One region of the Enterobacter mori genome, then DNA from elsewhere that is predicted to be linked to it. Evidence: predicted binding sites of a transcription regulator. Region 1 holds the regulator's gene; the other holds the start of a gene.
What was found. The regulator LexA, encoded in region 1, represses DNA repair genes until DNA is damaged. The targets are predictions, from matches to a motif close to TNCTGTATGTACATACAGNA.

Region 1 (8,069 bases):
GTTGATTAACGCCCCGCTGCCATAACTGCCAGCGGCTACGCCCGTGCCGCCCATGGCGTCGCTACGTGATTCTGTCCAGGTATTGGCTGCTCCCGCCTGATTTGCCATAAAAAAGGAGACAGCAATGCTAACCACCGAAAATTTAAAATATTTTTTCACAGTATGCCCGTTATAGTCTGTTATGAAATAACCCCTGTCTGTTATCACCCAAACAGGAACGAACTATTGCTGTGAATAAGAAGTAAAAGACCCGCTATTTCTTTCCCTAAGTAAAATTCCCTTACGGCCTGTTGTAATTTGTGACGGCCCTCAATATTTATAGAAGAGGAAAATTATTTCCGCTCGGGTTTTCCGTCATGCGGCCCAAAAAATTGAGGAGGATGATCTACCCAGCGGTCCTCGCGCGTCGCGGCATAGACCGGGTTCAGCGGGTAGTAGATGCGGTTTTGCTTTTTATTGGCCTCGCCGACAACCAGCAACCGTACCTCTTCGTCAGTGTTGTTTATAAAGGTATGGCAAATGCCCGTCCCGGCGGGGAACCCCACGCTATCTCCCGGCTCAAGCTTCCACAGGTAGCCGTTTATCCAGGCCTCCGGATGCCCTTCAAGCACATAAATAAACTCTTCTTCGTCACTTTCCGCATGTGGGTATGACGTACGACGGCCTGGCGGCAAACGCTCATGATGAATACCAATACGGCCTAAGCCCAGCCTGCGAGCGAGGGGCGCGCCGATGGAAAAAAGTTCGTTACTGTCGGGATAGGTAGAATCGTCAGCACCTTCCACATCTTGCCAGTGCTTAATACAGTCAGGTCTTTTCATGGTTAATTCCCCGAATTGCGATGCGTCAGGTATAGCACAGCCTGGTGGATCTCGGTGTTTTTACCAGAACATGATAAAGTGAGGGTTTTCCATCCTATTACATCCGAGGTGCTCAATGGATAAGTCCACAAAAGAGCTGTTAGCGCAGGCCGAAAAGCTGTGTGCGCAACGCAATGTGCGCCTGACTCCGCAGCGCCTCGAGGTATTGCGCCTGATGAGCCTGCAACAGGGGGCGATCAGCGCATACGACCTGCTGGACTTGCTGCGTGCAACCGAGCCACAGGCAAAACCGCCTACGGTTTATCGTGCGCTGGATTTTCTGCTCGAACAAGGGTTTGTACACAAGGTTGAATCGACCAACAGCTATGTTCTGTGCCATCTGTTCGATCAGCCAACCCATACCTCAGCCATGTTTATCTGCGACCGCTGCGGCGCAGTGAAGGAAGAGTGTGCGGAAGGCGTGGAAGATATTATGCATACCCTGGCGGCTAAAATGGGCTTCGCCCTGCGTCATAACGTGATTGAAGCGCACGGGCTGTGCTCGGCGTGCGTGGAGGTGGAATCCTGTCGTCATCAGGATGAATGCCAACACGATCACTCTATTCTCGTGAAGAAAAAGCCGCGTTAACGGCAAAAGAAAAGGCGGCTCATGGCCGCCCTCAGGGCGTACTTCCTTGTACTTTCGGGTATAGCCCGGTTACCAGCGGTAGTCGTTGCGTTTTTCCCAGTCGCCCACTTCTTTTTCCGCCTGGTCTTTTGCGTAGCCGTAACGCTCCTGGATTTTACCGACAAGCTGATCGCGTTTACCTTCAATGACGGTCATATCGTCATCCGTCAGCTTACCCCACTGTTCTTTCGCTTTACCTTTGAACTGCTTCCAGTTGCCGCCGATTTCGTCTTTATTCATCATCGTGTCCTCTTAAGTTAAGCGTCGGGTCGTAACGTCCGTTACGTTCTTTTCTGCTGGACGTGATAATTATTGTAGTTAAGGATTCGGCGGTTGATTTCATATTCGGAATCTTTAACCGTCACGATATATCGTGGCGGGAAGGCAGCCAGGTGTTATTTCGCCAGTGACGGTGCCAGATAAAGGCCAGCGACAGGCCACGTAACGCGAGAAAAACTGCCAGTGCCAGCCATAAACCGTGGTTGCCCAAATACGGTAAGGTCAGCAGCGTCAGGCCAAAACCTGCAGCCGCGACCGCCATGCTATTGCGCATCTCCGCACCTCGCGTCGCGCCAATAAACATGCCATCCAGCAGATAACACCACACGCCCACCACCGGTAAGATCACCTGCCAGACGACATAGTGACTCGCCAGTTCGCGCAGCGATGGGAGGGAGGTGAGTAAGGCAACGATTTGTTCACCCAGACAGGCGTAAATGAGTGCAAACGCCAGTGCCACCAGGCCTGACTGACGGCAAGCCGCCCGCCACACCTCGCGGAGCTGGCCGCTTTCGCGTGCGCCATACGCTTGCCCCGAATGGGCTTCAACGGCATAGGCAAAGCCATCCAGCGCATACGCGGTAAAGGTCAGCAGCGTCATCAGGACCGCATTAACCGCGACGATCTCCGGCCCAAGTCGCGCCCCAAAGACCGTCAGCGCGCCAAAGCAGAGCTGAAGCAGTAATGAGCGCAGCATAATGTCGCGGTTCAGCGCCAGCAGCTTGCGGATGTTGCCGCGCCACGCGGTTTTCAGCATGACAAGGGAGACGCCACGCATGGCCAGTACGCGCCAGACCATCCACAGGCCGATGAGAAACGTGCCGTATTCTGCGACTGCTGTTGCCAGCGCCGCGCCCTGTACGTTCATGTGCAGGCCCATCACCAGCCAGAGGTCGAGCACGATGTTCAAAAGGTTTCCCACTACCAGTAGGATGACCGGCGCACGAGCGTACTGCACGCCCAGCAGCCAGCCCAGCAGAACCAGGTTTGCCAGTGATGCGGGCGCGCTGAGCCAGCGGATTTCAAGGAAGCGACGCGCCTGCTCCAGTACCGCCTCGCTGCCACCCACAATATGCAGCGCCAGATCAATCAGCGGCGTGCGAAAGAGAACGATTAAGGCACCTGCCCCAAGTGCCAGAATGAGTGGTTGCACCAGCGCGCGCGCCAGTCGCAGCGGATCTTTCGCGCCATAGGCTTGTGCCGTAAGCCCCGTGGTACTCATGCGTAAAAAGAGCAGCAGCATAAAGAGAAAACTGGTCGCCGTTGCGCCAATCGCCACGCCGCCCAGATAAACGGGGGAATCCAGATGACCAATCACCGCAGTGTCCACCAGGCCAAGCAAGGGAACGGTGATATTGGAAAAAATCATCGGCAGTGCAAGACGCCACAATGCCTTATCAGAAGCTGTCAGCAGTGACATGAAAAATACCGGGAATGCAAAATGATCCAGGCTACGGAGACCCGTAGCCTGTCAGGAAGAGGTTACAGCCATTCACCGTTGCGGATAACACCAACGGCCAGACCTTCAATGGAGAAGTTCTGTTCGCGCAGATCCACCACAATCGGGGAGAATTCGTTATTTTCGGGCAGCAGCTGTACGGTGTTGCCCTGTTTTTTCAATCGCTTGACTGTCACTTCATCATCAATACGCGCGACCACAACCTGACCGTTACGTACATCCTGTGTTTTGTGAACGGCCAGCAGATCGCCGTCAAGAATGCCGATATCTTTCATGGACATCCCGCTGACGCGCAGCAGGAAATCCGCACTCGGCTTGAACATACCAGGATCGACCTGATAGTGACCTTCAATATGCTGCTGGGCCAACAGAGGTTCACCTGCGGCGACACGACCAATCAGCGGAATGCCTGTCTCTTCTTCCACCAGCAGACGAATGCCGCGAGACGCGCCAGACACAATTTCAATCACACCTTTGCGCGCCAGCGCTTTCAGGTGTTCCTCGGCCGCATTTGGAGAACGGAAGCCCAGACGCTGAGCGATTTCCGCACGCGTGGGTGGCATACCCGTCTGGCCGATATGATCCCGAATGAGATCAAACACCTCTTGCTGCCTGGTCGTTAACGCTTTCATTCCGCCCCCTGGGTGTATATACAGTTATGCTGTGAGTATATACAGTCAAAGGCGATTTTGGAACCAAAAACTGCACAAAAAACCAGGGACTTAATTATTCCTCGAGGCTCATCGGAAATGTGACCAAAGCAACGTGACCCAGGTGATAGCAGCCGTGATAATCGCCAGCAGCACAGCGGCAGATCCCATGTCTTTCGCGCGGCCAGAAAGTTCGTGGAAATCTGAACCGATACGGTCCACAACCGCCTCAATAGCGCTATTGAGAATTTCCACTATCATCACCAAAAGAACAGAGCCGATGAGAAGCACGCGAGTTATTGCATCAACATCAAGGAAGCAGGCGATGATAATCGCGACGATAGCGGCGACCCCCTCCTGGCGGAAAGCAGCTTCGTTAAGCCACGCGGCACGGAAACCTTTCCATGAATAGCCAGCAGCTTTGATGATTCGGGTTAACCCAGTGGTATTATTGGCCATTAAAAGAACCTTTTATTGGAAAAAGCGTCAGTAACTGTGAGCGCAGCGCGTTTTGCTGCAGCCTGAAGTATGACGGGTAACAACAGAAATTTTGCGCGCTTTCTGTTATCCTTGCGCCGCAATTGCATTATTAACCAGAGGCTTTACATCGTTTATGTCCGGCTGGCCACGAATTTACTACAAATTACTTAATTTACCATTAAGCGTCCTGGTAAAAAGTAAGTCTATCCCAGCAGAACCTGCGCTGGAATTAGGGCTCGATACGTCGCGCCCTATTATGTATGTTTTGCCTTATAACTCGAAGGCAGACCTGCTGACGCTTCGCGCCCAATGTCTGGCGCATGATTTACCTGACCCACTTGAACCGCTTGAAGTTGATGGCACTCTGCTGCCGCGCTACGTGTTTATCCACGGCGGGCCGCGCGTGTTTACCTATTACACGCCGAAAGAAGAGTCCATCAAGCTGTTCCATGACTATCTCGACCTGCACCGCAGCAATCCTGATCTGGATGTGCAGATGGTGCCGGTCTCAGTGATGTTTGGTCGCCGTCCGGGCCGCGAAAAAGGCGAAGAGAATCCGCCGCTGCGTATGCTCAACGGCATCCAGAAGTTCTTCGCGGTCTCCTGGCTGGGACGCGACAGCTTTGTGCGCTTCTCCCCTTCCGTTTCGCTGCGTCGTATGGCGGACGAGCACGGCACCGACAAGATCATCGCGCAAAAACTGGCACGCGTAGCGCGTATGCACTTCGCACGCCAGCGTCTGGCTGCCGTTGGGCCTCGTCTCCCGGCGCGTCAGGATCTTTTCAACAAGCTGCTGGCCTCCAAAGCGATTGCCCGCGCAGTTGAAGACGAAGCACGCAGCAAGAAGATTTCCCACGAGAAAGCACAGCAGAACGCCATTGCGCTGATGGAAGAGATCGCGGCGAACTTCTCCTACGAGATGATTCGCCTCTCTGACCGTATCCTGAGTTTCACCTGGAACCGTCTCTATCAGGGCATTAACGTCCACAACGCAGAGCGCGTACGCCAGCTGGCCCACGACGGTCATGAAATTGTTTATGTGCCCTGCCACCGCAGCCACATGGACTACCTGCTGCTCTCCTATGTGTTGTATCACCAGGGGCTGGTGCCACCGCACATTGCGGCGGGTATCAACCTGAACTTCTGGCCAGCAGGCCCGATCTTCCGCCGTCTGGGTGCGTTCTTTATTCGCCGTACCTTTAAGGGTAACAAGCTCTATTCCACGGTGTTCCGTGAATATCTCGGCGAGCTGTTCAGCCGCGGCTATTCCGTCGAGTACTTCGTGGAGGGCGGTCGTTCCCGTACAGGGCGTCTGCTCGATCCGAAAACCGGCACGCTATCGATGACCATCCAGGCGATGCTGCGCGGCGGCACGCGTCCGATCACGCTGGTGCCGATCTACATTGGCTATGAACACGTCATGGAAGTGGGCACTTACGCCAAAGAGCTGCGCGGTGCGACCAAAGAGAAAGAGAGCCTGCCGCAGATGCTGCGCGGCCTGAGCAAGCTGCGCAATCTTGGCCAGGGCTACGTGAACTTTGGCGAACCGATGCCGCTGATGACGTATCTGAACAACCATGTCCCGGAGTGGCGCGAGTCTATCGACCCTATCGAAGCGGTACGTCCGGCGTGGCTGACGCCTACGGTGAACGGTATTGCTGCAGAGCTGATGGTGCGCATTAACAACGCAGGTGCGGCGAACGCCATGAACCTGTGCTGTACCGCGCTTCTGGCCTCTCGCCAGCGCTCACTCACCCGTGAGCAGTTGACCGAGCAGCTTGATTGCTACCTGAACATTATGCGCAACGTGCCGTATTCGGTTGATTCGACTGTGCCTTCTGCTACCGCGAGCGAGCTTATCGACCACGCGCTGCAGATGAATAAGTTCGAAGTCGAAAAAGACACCATCGGTGACATCATCATCCTCCCGCGCGAGCAGGCGGTGCTGATGACGTACTACCGCAACAACATCACGCATATGCTGATGTTGCCGTCGCTGATGGCGGCCATTATTACCCAGCATCGCCGCATTTCGCGTCAGGAACTGTTGCGCCATCTTGAAGCTATCTACCCGATGCTGAAAGCGGAGCTGTTCCTGCGCTGGAGTAAAGATGAGCTGGCGGTAGAACTGGATAAAATGACGGAAGAGATGCGTCGTCAGGGGCTGATTACCCTGAATAATGACGAGCTGCATATCAACCCGTCCCGCTCCCGCACCCTGCAGCTGCTGGCCGCCGGTGCGCGTGAAACGCTGCAGCGCTACGCCATCACCTTCTGGCTGCTCAGCGCGAACCCGTCGATCAACCGTGGTACGCTGGAAAAAGAGAGCCGGACGCTGGCACAGCGCCTGTCTGTTCTGCACGGCATTAACGCACCGGAGTTCTTCGACAAAGCGGTATTCAGCTCACTGGTGCTGACGCTGCGTGATGAAGGGTTTATCAGCGATACGGGCGATGCCGAACCGGAAGAGACGATGAAGATTTACCAGATGCTGGCCGAGCTGATTACCTCAGATGTACGTCTAACGATTGAAAGCGCGACGCAGGACGAGTGATGTAAAAAAGCCGGGTGGCGGCATCGCCTTACCCGGCCTACGATCCAGCACATATGTAGGCCCGGTAGGCGTCAGCGCCACCGGGCTTTTTTTCAGCCAAAATAGCTCATCGCCAGGCCCAGGAACAGCACCAGACCGACGTAGTTATTATTTAAAAACGCTTTAAAGCAGGCTTCACGCTCGCGCTTCGCAATCAGCTTCTGCTGATACGCAAACAGCAGTCCCGCCACCAGCACGGACCAGTAAAATTCCCAGTTCAGGCCGTTCAGGCGACCAATCGCCACCATCAGCGCCAGCACCGCCACCTGCAATATGCCGATAATCAGTTTGTCCTGACGGCCAAACAGGATCGCCGTCGACTTGATGCCAATCTTGAGATCATCATCGCGGTCGACCATCGCGTACTGCGTATCGTACGCCACGGCCCAAAGAATATTCGCCAGGAACATCAGCCAGCAGCTGAGCGGGACAGACTCGCTAACCGCGGCAAACGCCATCGGAATCGACCAACCAAATGCCGCGCCCAGCACCACCTGCGGCAGATGGGTGTAGCGCTTCATAAACGGGTAGACCCAGGCCAGCGCCAGCGCGGCGACAGACAGCAGGATCGTCATGGTGTTAAGCGTCAGCACCAGCATGAAGGAGAGCAGCACCAGCACCACAAACAGCGTGCGCGCCTCTTTTTCCGTCACCTGGCCGCTGGGCAGCGGGCGATTAGCCGTTCGCTTTACATGTCCGTCAAATTTCCGGTCTGCATAGTCGTTTACTACACAGCCTGCAGCACGCATCAGCCAGACACCGGCAACAAACACCGCCAGGATCCACAGCGGCGGCACGCCCGGCGTCGCCACCCACAGCGCCCATAACGTTGGCCACAGCAGCAGCAACGCGCCAATCGGTTTATCCGTTCGCATTAAGCGGTGATAGGCCAGCAGCTTATTTTGCGTCAGGCTCCACTCCATTTTGTCTTCCTCTCAGTACAACGGCGATGCCGGTAAAAAAAGCTCCGTCAATATTAACGGTTTACCACTCAGACGAAGGCGGGAACGACGCCCCCACAGGTCGGCATCACGGCCAATCTCAATAAAATCTCGGGTTAGTTCAGACGAGGTGAAAAGGTAACGCCCCAGTGGCGTTTTCCCCAATCGTTGCAGGGCAA
Region 2 (8,069 bases), 1.8 Mb from region 1:
CTGGCACCCGCGACCAGGGCGACGTTGCGTTGCTGCATCTTATTCATGGTGTTTCTCCGGAAAGGGTGACAGGTGCAGTGTGATATATTATTTTTTCTGAAGATATCCCCTGAAACCGATGGCACTTATAAGCAGAATCATTAAATGAATAACAAGCTCACTGCCATTTCTACCTTTCTACGCGTCGCTGAAGCGGGCTCGTTTTCTGCGGCCGCCCGTCAGACCGGTATTAAGCAGTCCGCCGTCAGTCAACAGATCGCGGCGCTTGAGGAATCGCTGGGTGTGGTATTGCTGCACCGTACGACGCGTACGATGAAGCTGACCGAACAGGGTGAACGTTACCGGCGTGATATGCAGCTTGTGCTGGACGCCATGGGGGAAGCGGAGAGGCGTTTACATCCTGTCGATCATAGCGTTCAGGGACGCGTCCATGTCCAGTTACCGAGCGGCCTGGGCCAAATCTTTTTGCCGCATCTGCTGGAGCTACAGCGCCTGCACCCCGAACTGCAGTTGATGATTTCCCTGGATGACCGCCTCGCCGATCTGGTAACGGAAGGCGTGGATGTCGCGATACGGCTGAGCAGTGAACCTCCGCTGGCGCACGCGGCTCGCGTGCTGGCGCGGATTGAAGCCGCGCTGTTTGCCGCTCCCGATTTTCAGGCGGTACACGCCATCAGCGAGCTGGCGACGCTGCCACACGTCCGGTTCAGCGGTATTCCGCTGGATGCCCCCCTGCGTCTGATTTCTGACGAGGAAACGGTCGAGGTCAACGTGAATACCGTTTTCCGTGCCAACACCAGCGACGCGCTGCTGCAGGCGCTGGCGTCCGGTATTGGTATCGGCGGCTTGCAGCGACCGCTCGCGGCCCGCGCGCTGCAAGCGGGCACGCTGGTACCGGTGCTGCCCGACTGGCGGCTACCCGATCGCTTCCTCTATGCCGTTTATCCTGACGCCCGCTTTATTCCGCAGCGCGTCAGAAAGGTCGTTAGCGTGATTGAGCAGTTACTGCCTGAGATCGCGACGCATGAAACCACAAAATAGCCGCCTTCTACTTTGCCACCGGCAAATCGGTGTACCGCGTCGTATAGGCCGGTGACAGCATCTCACGCTTCATCGCCCAGGATTTCTCAATACCCTGCCCGGCGAACCATATCTTCCCTTTGCCGGAATGATTTAGGCTGTCGATCATCTCCATCAGCGCCGCGCTGTTGGCGCGCAGGCGATTATCGTCAAACAAATTAAGCTGGGCGACGCCGCTGCTGAAAAAGTCCGCCAACATTACCCCGGCTTTCATATAGCGATATCCATCGAGCCATATCCGCCCCAGCGCCTCCGTGGCGGCGCGGATGATATCGCGCGAGTCATTGGTGGGCGTCATCAAGGTGACAGAAGCCTGATTGCCGTAATAAATTTCGTTTTCAGCATGCGGGCTGGTGCGCACAAACACGCTGATAAAGCGGCAATACTGATGCTCGCCGCGCAGTTTTTCCGCGGCGCGTTCCGCGTAGGCGCAAATGGCCTGGTGCATCTCTTCGTATTGCGTAATACGGTGACCAAACGAACGGCTACAGATGATTTGCTGCTTCGTGGGGGTGTACTCTTCAAGGTCAAGACAGGGCTCACCGCGAAGCTCGCGCGCCGTACGCTCCAGTACCACGTTAAAATGTTTGCGAATGACCCACGAGGAGGCCTCCGCCAGCTCCAGCGCCGTGGTAATGCCCATCGCGTTCAGTTTTTTCGTAATACGTCGCCCTACCCCCCACACCTCCTCTACCGGAACCTTTTCCAGCAGTTTACGCTGCCGCTCGCGGCCTGAGAGATCGACCACGCCGCCTGTGCTGGCCCACCGTTTCGCCGCATAGTTAGCCAGCTTTGCCAGCGTTTTTGTCGGGGCAATACCGACGCCAACGGTTAAGCCCGTATTTTTAAATACCTGCGTGCGCATCTGGTGACAGAACGTTTCCAGCGACAGGCAATGGCTTACCCCTGAAACGTTTACGAACGCCTCATCGATGGAGTAAATCTCTATTGCCGGGGCGAGATCGGTCAGCGTCTGCATGACCCGACTGCTGAGATCGGCATACAGCGCATAGTTCGAGCTAAAGACGTAAACCCGCGACGGGTAGCCCTTCTCTTTGAACTTAAAATACGGCTCACCCATTTTGATGCCGAACTGCTTTGCCTCTCGCGACAGTGAAATAATGCAGCCGTCGTTATTGGACACCACCACGATGGGTTTCCCTTCCAGATCGGGACGGAACACCCGCTCGCAGGAGGCATAGAAGCTGTTCACATCAACCAGCGCGAACATGTTTATGCGTTTTGAGCGTGTGGGTGACGACGCCGAAGATCTGCAGCTCCTCTTCGGACTGAAAGGTGATCGGTTGATAGCGGACATTATGTGGCATTAGCCTCAGAACCGGGCGGGTCTGTAGCTCTTTCACCGTAAACTCACCGGCGACCGACGCCACGACGATATCCCCATGTTCGGCATTTAACGAACGATCCACCACCAGCAGATCGCCGTCGCTAATTCCCGCCCCAATCATGGAGTCTCCACTCACCTTGATAAAATAGGTCGCACTGGGGTGTCTCACTGCCAGCCGGTTAAGATCGAGACGATCCTCCACGTAATCCTGCGCCGGGCTCGGGAAACCACAGGCAACACGTTCTAAAAATAAAGGTAATTCAATGATTTGTTTTTGGTGATAAGAAAAGAGAGTGTCCATAATGCCTTTCTCGCCAGATACTGTATATAAATACAGTATTACGGATTATGGACAAGGATCAAGGTCATTTCCGGAGGCGAACCCAAACGCGTTGAAGTTTGAGCGGATTTAATTTAGCCATCGCCTGTACAAGTCACTCCACCACGACCTTCACGTTGGGTTTAGACAGCAAAATATGGATAAGCCCGGTAAAGGCGACCGGTCTAAAGAAGTAGTATCCCTGCTGGTATACGATGTTATTCCGGTTGAGATAGTCTAACTGCGCCTTCGTCTCAACGCCTTCCGCCACAATACTGATGGAGAGCTTACGCGCCAAATCCAAAACGCAATCGAGGATCCGGGTGGAGTCCTCATGTTCATTGACTCTGCTGACGAAGCTGTGGTCAATCTTGATGTAATCGATATGCAGATCGTGCAGATAAGAGAGCCCGGAATAGCCAGTACCAAAGTCATCCAGGGCTATGGCAAAACCATTTTCGTGGAGCACGTTCAGGGTCTGCACGAGGCGTTCATCAATATCCAGCGGCTCTCGCTCTGTCACCTCAATCACAAGGTTTAAATCCTTTCTGACGAAGCTATTTTTATATTTCAGGCATTCGTCCACGAAGCCAGGCATCGCGATATGGGAAGCGCTGAAGTTAATCCCGATATGAAAACCTTCCGGAAGCTTACTGGAGATGGCATTCATTTGCGTCACCACCTGCGCCATCAGGCTTTGCGTGAGGGAAACAATCAGCCCCGATTTTTCAGCAATCGGAATGAATGCGCCGGGTGAAATATAACCCGCTTTGGGGTGTTTCCATCTTGCCAGAACCTCCACGCCCCGCAGCGTGCCCTCCCTGCCGTTAACCACGGGCTGGTAAAACGGAATGATTTCTCTCTTCGCAATTGCACTGCGAAGTGATTCTTCAGGAAGCGTGTGTTTGTTCAGGTACTTATACAGAACATAAGCCGCAATACCGGCAACCAGCAGTAAGAAAAAGAGTATGCCTCCCCCCTGGCTAAGAAGTCTTTTCAGACTGAAAAAAGGCGCAGGGTTGTATCGGATGCTATAGGAATATTGTTCAGAATAAACCTGTCTGGCCTGATGTTCGCCGGGAGGCGTGACGTGCAGTTCGCCAGAGGCGTCAATTGCGTTCCCGCCCACCACTAATGAGTAATTCACGTGCTTTAACGGCGTGCTTAACACATCCCGGATATGGCGATCGCTGATCGTCACGATAATACGGTTTTCTGCAAACCGGGTCTGAAAGAGCAAAACCGGCTGCCCGTTTACCGTATCACCTGCCGGAACAAGAAATAAGGGAACATCGGGTAACGTATTAACATGCCGCAATAAAACGCGATTTCCCGGCAGAGATGAACACCAGGGCTGTCCCTGCCTGATGATGACGATGGTTCTGAGATGTGGCTGAAGAGCGGCCTCCGTACCCAGCTGGTACTGCCCTTCTGCATCGCACCCCTTGACGATAATTTCCGTCGCCGTTCGGGCGGCAACACGCGCCTCGTCAAGAATGTCATTAATATCGCTTACAGCGTATCGGGCTCCCGACTGACTGTCGGCCCGTGCTGAATACCAGAGTTGAATATTGAGGATAAAAATACCCGCAATAAAAATGGCTACTGCTGCTGCGACAGGCACAAAAGTGTTACGCATCAACGTATCTACCCTACAGGGTTATGATGATAAATAGCATGGTCGACAATAATAAAAATAACCATGCTATCTTTAAATAAATGACTTATCGATGACTTTCATTGGGATTCAATTAAAACAATCACTATAAAAACACTAACGATTGACTTTAAATTTAGACTAATGCATATTTTACAGCACGAATTAACAAGACTTTTTGGAGGACGTTTTCTATGCCAGCCCGTGATTATCCCGACAAACGCGTTGCTCGCGGTTTAGCAAAGGAGGCCGATCTCAGGATGTTGAGCGCCCGCATCGATCCCGACCTGATGGAGTACATCAGAACCACCGCCTATGAAACCCGCAAAAGTAAGCAAGAGATTGTGGCGGAAGCGTTAGCGCTTCACCGGCAGAATAACCAGATGACGCCTGCGGCAGACTAAGCCAGGGCTTCATCTGGCAGGCGGTATTCTGTTATCGCTTAATCCACCAGTGAATTCAGCGTGTCCAGCGCGTCCGGCGGTAACACCAGATCCCCGGCGGCAAGGTTTTGCTGCAGATGCGCCACGGAGGACGTTCCGGGGATCAGCAGGATGTTCGGAGAACGTTGCAACAGCCACGCCAGGGCAACCTGCATTGCCGTTGCCCCCAGCGCATCCGCAACCGTCTGCAGCCCGGAAGATTGCAGCGGCGTGAAACCGCCCAGTGGGAAGAATGGCACATAGGCAATCCCTTGCTGCGCAAGCGTTTTCACCAGCGAATCATCACCGCGATTCACAATGTTGTACATGTTCTGCACGCACACCACGGACACCATTTTCTGCGCCTCGGCGACCTGAGAGGCAGTGACGTTGCTCAATCCAATATGGCGAACCAGCCCCTGCTGTTGCAGCTCCGCCAGCGTGGACAACGGTTCAGCAATCGATCCTTCTGCAGGACCGTGGGCGCTAAACATGATCCGCAGATTGACCACATCCAGTACGTCCAGCTGCAGGTTGCGCAGATTATCATGCACCGCCTGAGTCAGTTCCTGCGCGGAAAAGGCCGGGAGCCAGGCACCTTTGTCGTCGCGGCGGGCTCCGATTTTGGTCACGATGGTCAGATCGTCCCGGTAAGGATGAAGCGCCTCGCGGATCAGTTGGTTAGTCACGTGCGGGCCGTAAAAATCGCTGGTATCGATATGATTCACACCCGCGGCCACCGCTTCGCGGAGCACCTCCAGCGCGGCCTGCTTATCCTTCGGTGGGCCAAACACGCCCGGCCCGGCAAGCTGCATCGCGCCATAGCCCAGTCGTTTAACCGTTCGCGTGCCGAGCGCGTACGTTCCGCTTTTATCAATGCTGCTCATGTTGACCTTCCTCATGAAAATGATCCGGATTTACAACAGGTTCCCGATCGGAGCCCTAAGTTAAGCACGAGTGAAATTAAAGTTTAAATTCTATACGACGATAGTATTGATGTACCTCTGCATCTCTCTAACGGACGACCGCTATGCTGAAAAATCTGCACGTAATTACCGGTATTATCTTTGCCCTCACCATATTCTGTCTGCTGCAAGTTGTCACGGGAGGGTTGTTCTACTCTGCCGTCAGCAACGATCGCCATAACTTCCAGAACTCCGGGGTGCTCAATGCCCAGCAGGAGAGCCTGAGCGACAGCGTCAATACGCTGATAAAAACGCGCGTTACCGTCACCCGCGTGGCGATCCGTTACCTGAAAAACCAGCGCGATCCTGCGTCCCTCGCGGCGATCAACAAGCTGTTAGGCACCGCCAATGACTCTCTGGCGAAAGCCGAAGCCTATAACAAAGAGTGGCAGAAAATGCCGCAGGTTAATGGCCAAAACGCAGCCTTAACCGAAGAGATGCAGAAATCCTGGAATCAAATGCACGAGGTGATGCGTCTGTCGATTGAGTATCTGCGCGCCGACAACTACCAGGCTTACGGTGACCTGGATGCCCAGCAGGCGCAGGACGGGATGGAAGCGGTCTATAACCGCTGGCGTGCCGAAAACAACACCCTGCTTAAAGCGGCGACACAAGAAAACCAGAGCAGCTTTACGCAGATGCAGTGGACGCTGGCAGGCATTTTCCTGGCAGTGATCGCCGTACTGGTCGTGATCTGGCAGGGTTTACAACACCTGCTGCTGAAACCGCTCAAAACCATCATGAACCACATCCGCACCATCGCGGGCGGCGATCTGACGCAAAACGTCGATATCTCTGGCCGCAATGAGATGGGACAGCTGGCGGCTGGCCTGCATGAGATGCAGCAGTCGCTGGTTAACACGGTCAGTGCCGTACGCGGGAGCACGGATTCGATCTATACCGGTGCGGGTGAAATTGCCGCCGGGAGCAACGACCTCTCGGCCCGTACCGAACAGCAGGCTGCCTCGCTGGAAGAGACTGCCGCCAGTATGGAAGAGCTGACCGCAACGGTTAAACAGAACTCCGATAACGCGCGTCAGGCTACGTTGCTGGCGAAAAATGCCTCAGAAACGGCCGCACGCGGCGGTCACGTCGTGGATAACGTGGTTCGCACGATGACCGAAATTGCCGACAGTTCGCAGCAAATCGCGCACATCACCGGCGTAATTGACAGCATCGCCTTCCAGACGAATATTCTGGCGCTTAACGCGGCGGTGGAAGCCGCTCGCGCCGGGGAGCAAGGCCGTGGCTTTGCGGTTGTTGCCGGTGAAGTCCGTACGCTGGCGAGCCGCAGCGCCCAGGCGGCGAAGGAGATCAAAGGACTGATTGAGAATTCCGTCAGCCGGGTCAACACCGGCTCTGAACAGGTGAGCGAGGCTGGTACAACGATGAAAGAGATCGTCGCAGCAGTCACTCGCGTCACCGATATTATGGGCGAAATTTCGTCAGCATCTGACGAGCAGAGCCGCGGTATTGAGCAGGTGAGCCTGGCCGTATCGCAGATGGACAGCGTAACGCAGCAAAACGCCGCGCTGGTACAGGAATCCGCCACGGCCGCAGCGGCCCTGGAAGACCAGTCCGAGCAATTGCGTCAGGCCGTGGCCGCATTTCGCCTGAACGTGCAGGAAAGCGCCGCGCCGCGCCCCAAAAATGTGAAAACGCCGCAGCTGTTGCGCCCGGCAACGGCCAGTGCGTCGGGCGACAATCACTGGGAAACGTTCTAAGCCGTAACGCTAGCGGCTGCGCTTGGCGTGCCGCTCCCAGGTCTCCTGTTTCGCTTCGTCAGATTTTCGCAGTGAAACATAGCAAGCCCCGCTGCCGCCGTGATGCGGCAGCGCCACGCAGAAGGCCTGCACTTCCTCGAACTCCGTCAACCAACGCGCCAGATAGCTGCGCACCACATTAGGGTGTGACTTCAGCTCACGCCCTTTGCCGTGCACGATAATCAGATTACGCAGCCCGTCACGACTGGCCTGCCGGATAAAAGAATACAGCATCTGACGGCAGCGTTCGGCGGGCTGACGTAAAAGGGTTAAGCTGGCCTGACGGGAATATTTACCGGAACGCAGCTTATCAATAACGCCCTGCTGAACCCCTTCGCGCTGGAACATCAGCGGCTCTTCGAGCGGCAGCAATTCCAGAAAACCCAGGGTCAGAAAGTTGTCGAGCTGCTCGGTATCAATGTCCTGGCGGGCCCGTGAATTACGGCTTTGCTGCCAGTGGATATCCGTGCAGCGTTTCAGGGGCTGAACATCTTCCATGGCGTCAAGAAAAAGGG

Region 2: the regulator LexA is predicted to act here: its motif matches at 2,748-2,767, upstream of umuD (translesion error-prone DNA polymerase V autoproteolytic subunit).

The regions. Positions count from the first base shown of each region.
Region 1 covers NZ_CP104285.1:290,728-298,796, reverse strand. The annotation lists gene traF (conjugal transfer protein TraF) at 1-108, opposite strand, end outside; gene N2K86_RS01440 (cupin domain-containing protein) at 333-821, opposite strand; gene zur (zinc uptake transcriptional repressor Zur) at 937-1,449, shown strand; gene N2K86_RS01430 (CsbD family protein) at 1,519-1,728, opposite strand; gene dinF (MATE family efflux transporter DinF) at 1,850-3,187, opposite strand; gene lexA (transcriptional repressor LexA) at 3,250-3,858, opposite strand; gene N2K86_RS01415 (diacylglycerol kinase) at 3,967-4,335, opposite strand; gene plsB (glycerol-3-phosphate 1-O-acyltransferase PlsB) at 4,490-6,910, shown strand; gene ubiA (4-hydroxybenzoate octaprenyltransferase) at 7,003-7,872, opposite strand; gene ubiC (chorismate lyase) at 7,885-8,069, opposite strand, start outside.
Region 2 covers NZ_CP104285.1:2,054,020-2,062,088, reverse strand. The annotation lists gene N2K86_RS09850 (SDR family oxidoreductase) at 1-47, opposite strand, end outside; gene N2K86_RS09845 (LysR family transcriptional regulator) at 145-1,041, shown strand; gene umuC (translesion error-prone DNA polymerase V subunit UmuC) at 1,049-2,311, opposite strand; gene umuD (translesion error-prone DNA polymerase V autoproteolytic subunit) at 2,295-2,729, opposite strand; gene N2K86_RS09830 (EAL domain-containing protein) at 2,863-4,386, opposite strand; gene N2K86_RS09825 (hypothetical protein) at 4,599-4,808, shown strand; gene N2K86_RS09820 (aldo/keto reductase family oxidoreductase) at 4,847-5,713, opposite strand; gene tcp (methyl-accepting chemotaxis citrate transducer) at 5,857-7,515, shown strand; gene smrA (DNA endonuclease SmrA) at 7,525-8,069, opposite strand, start outside.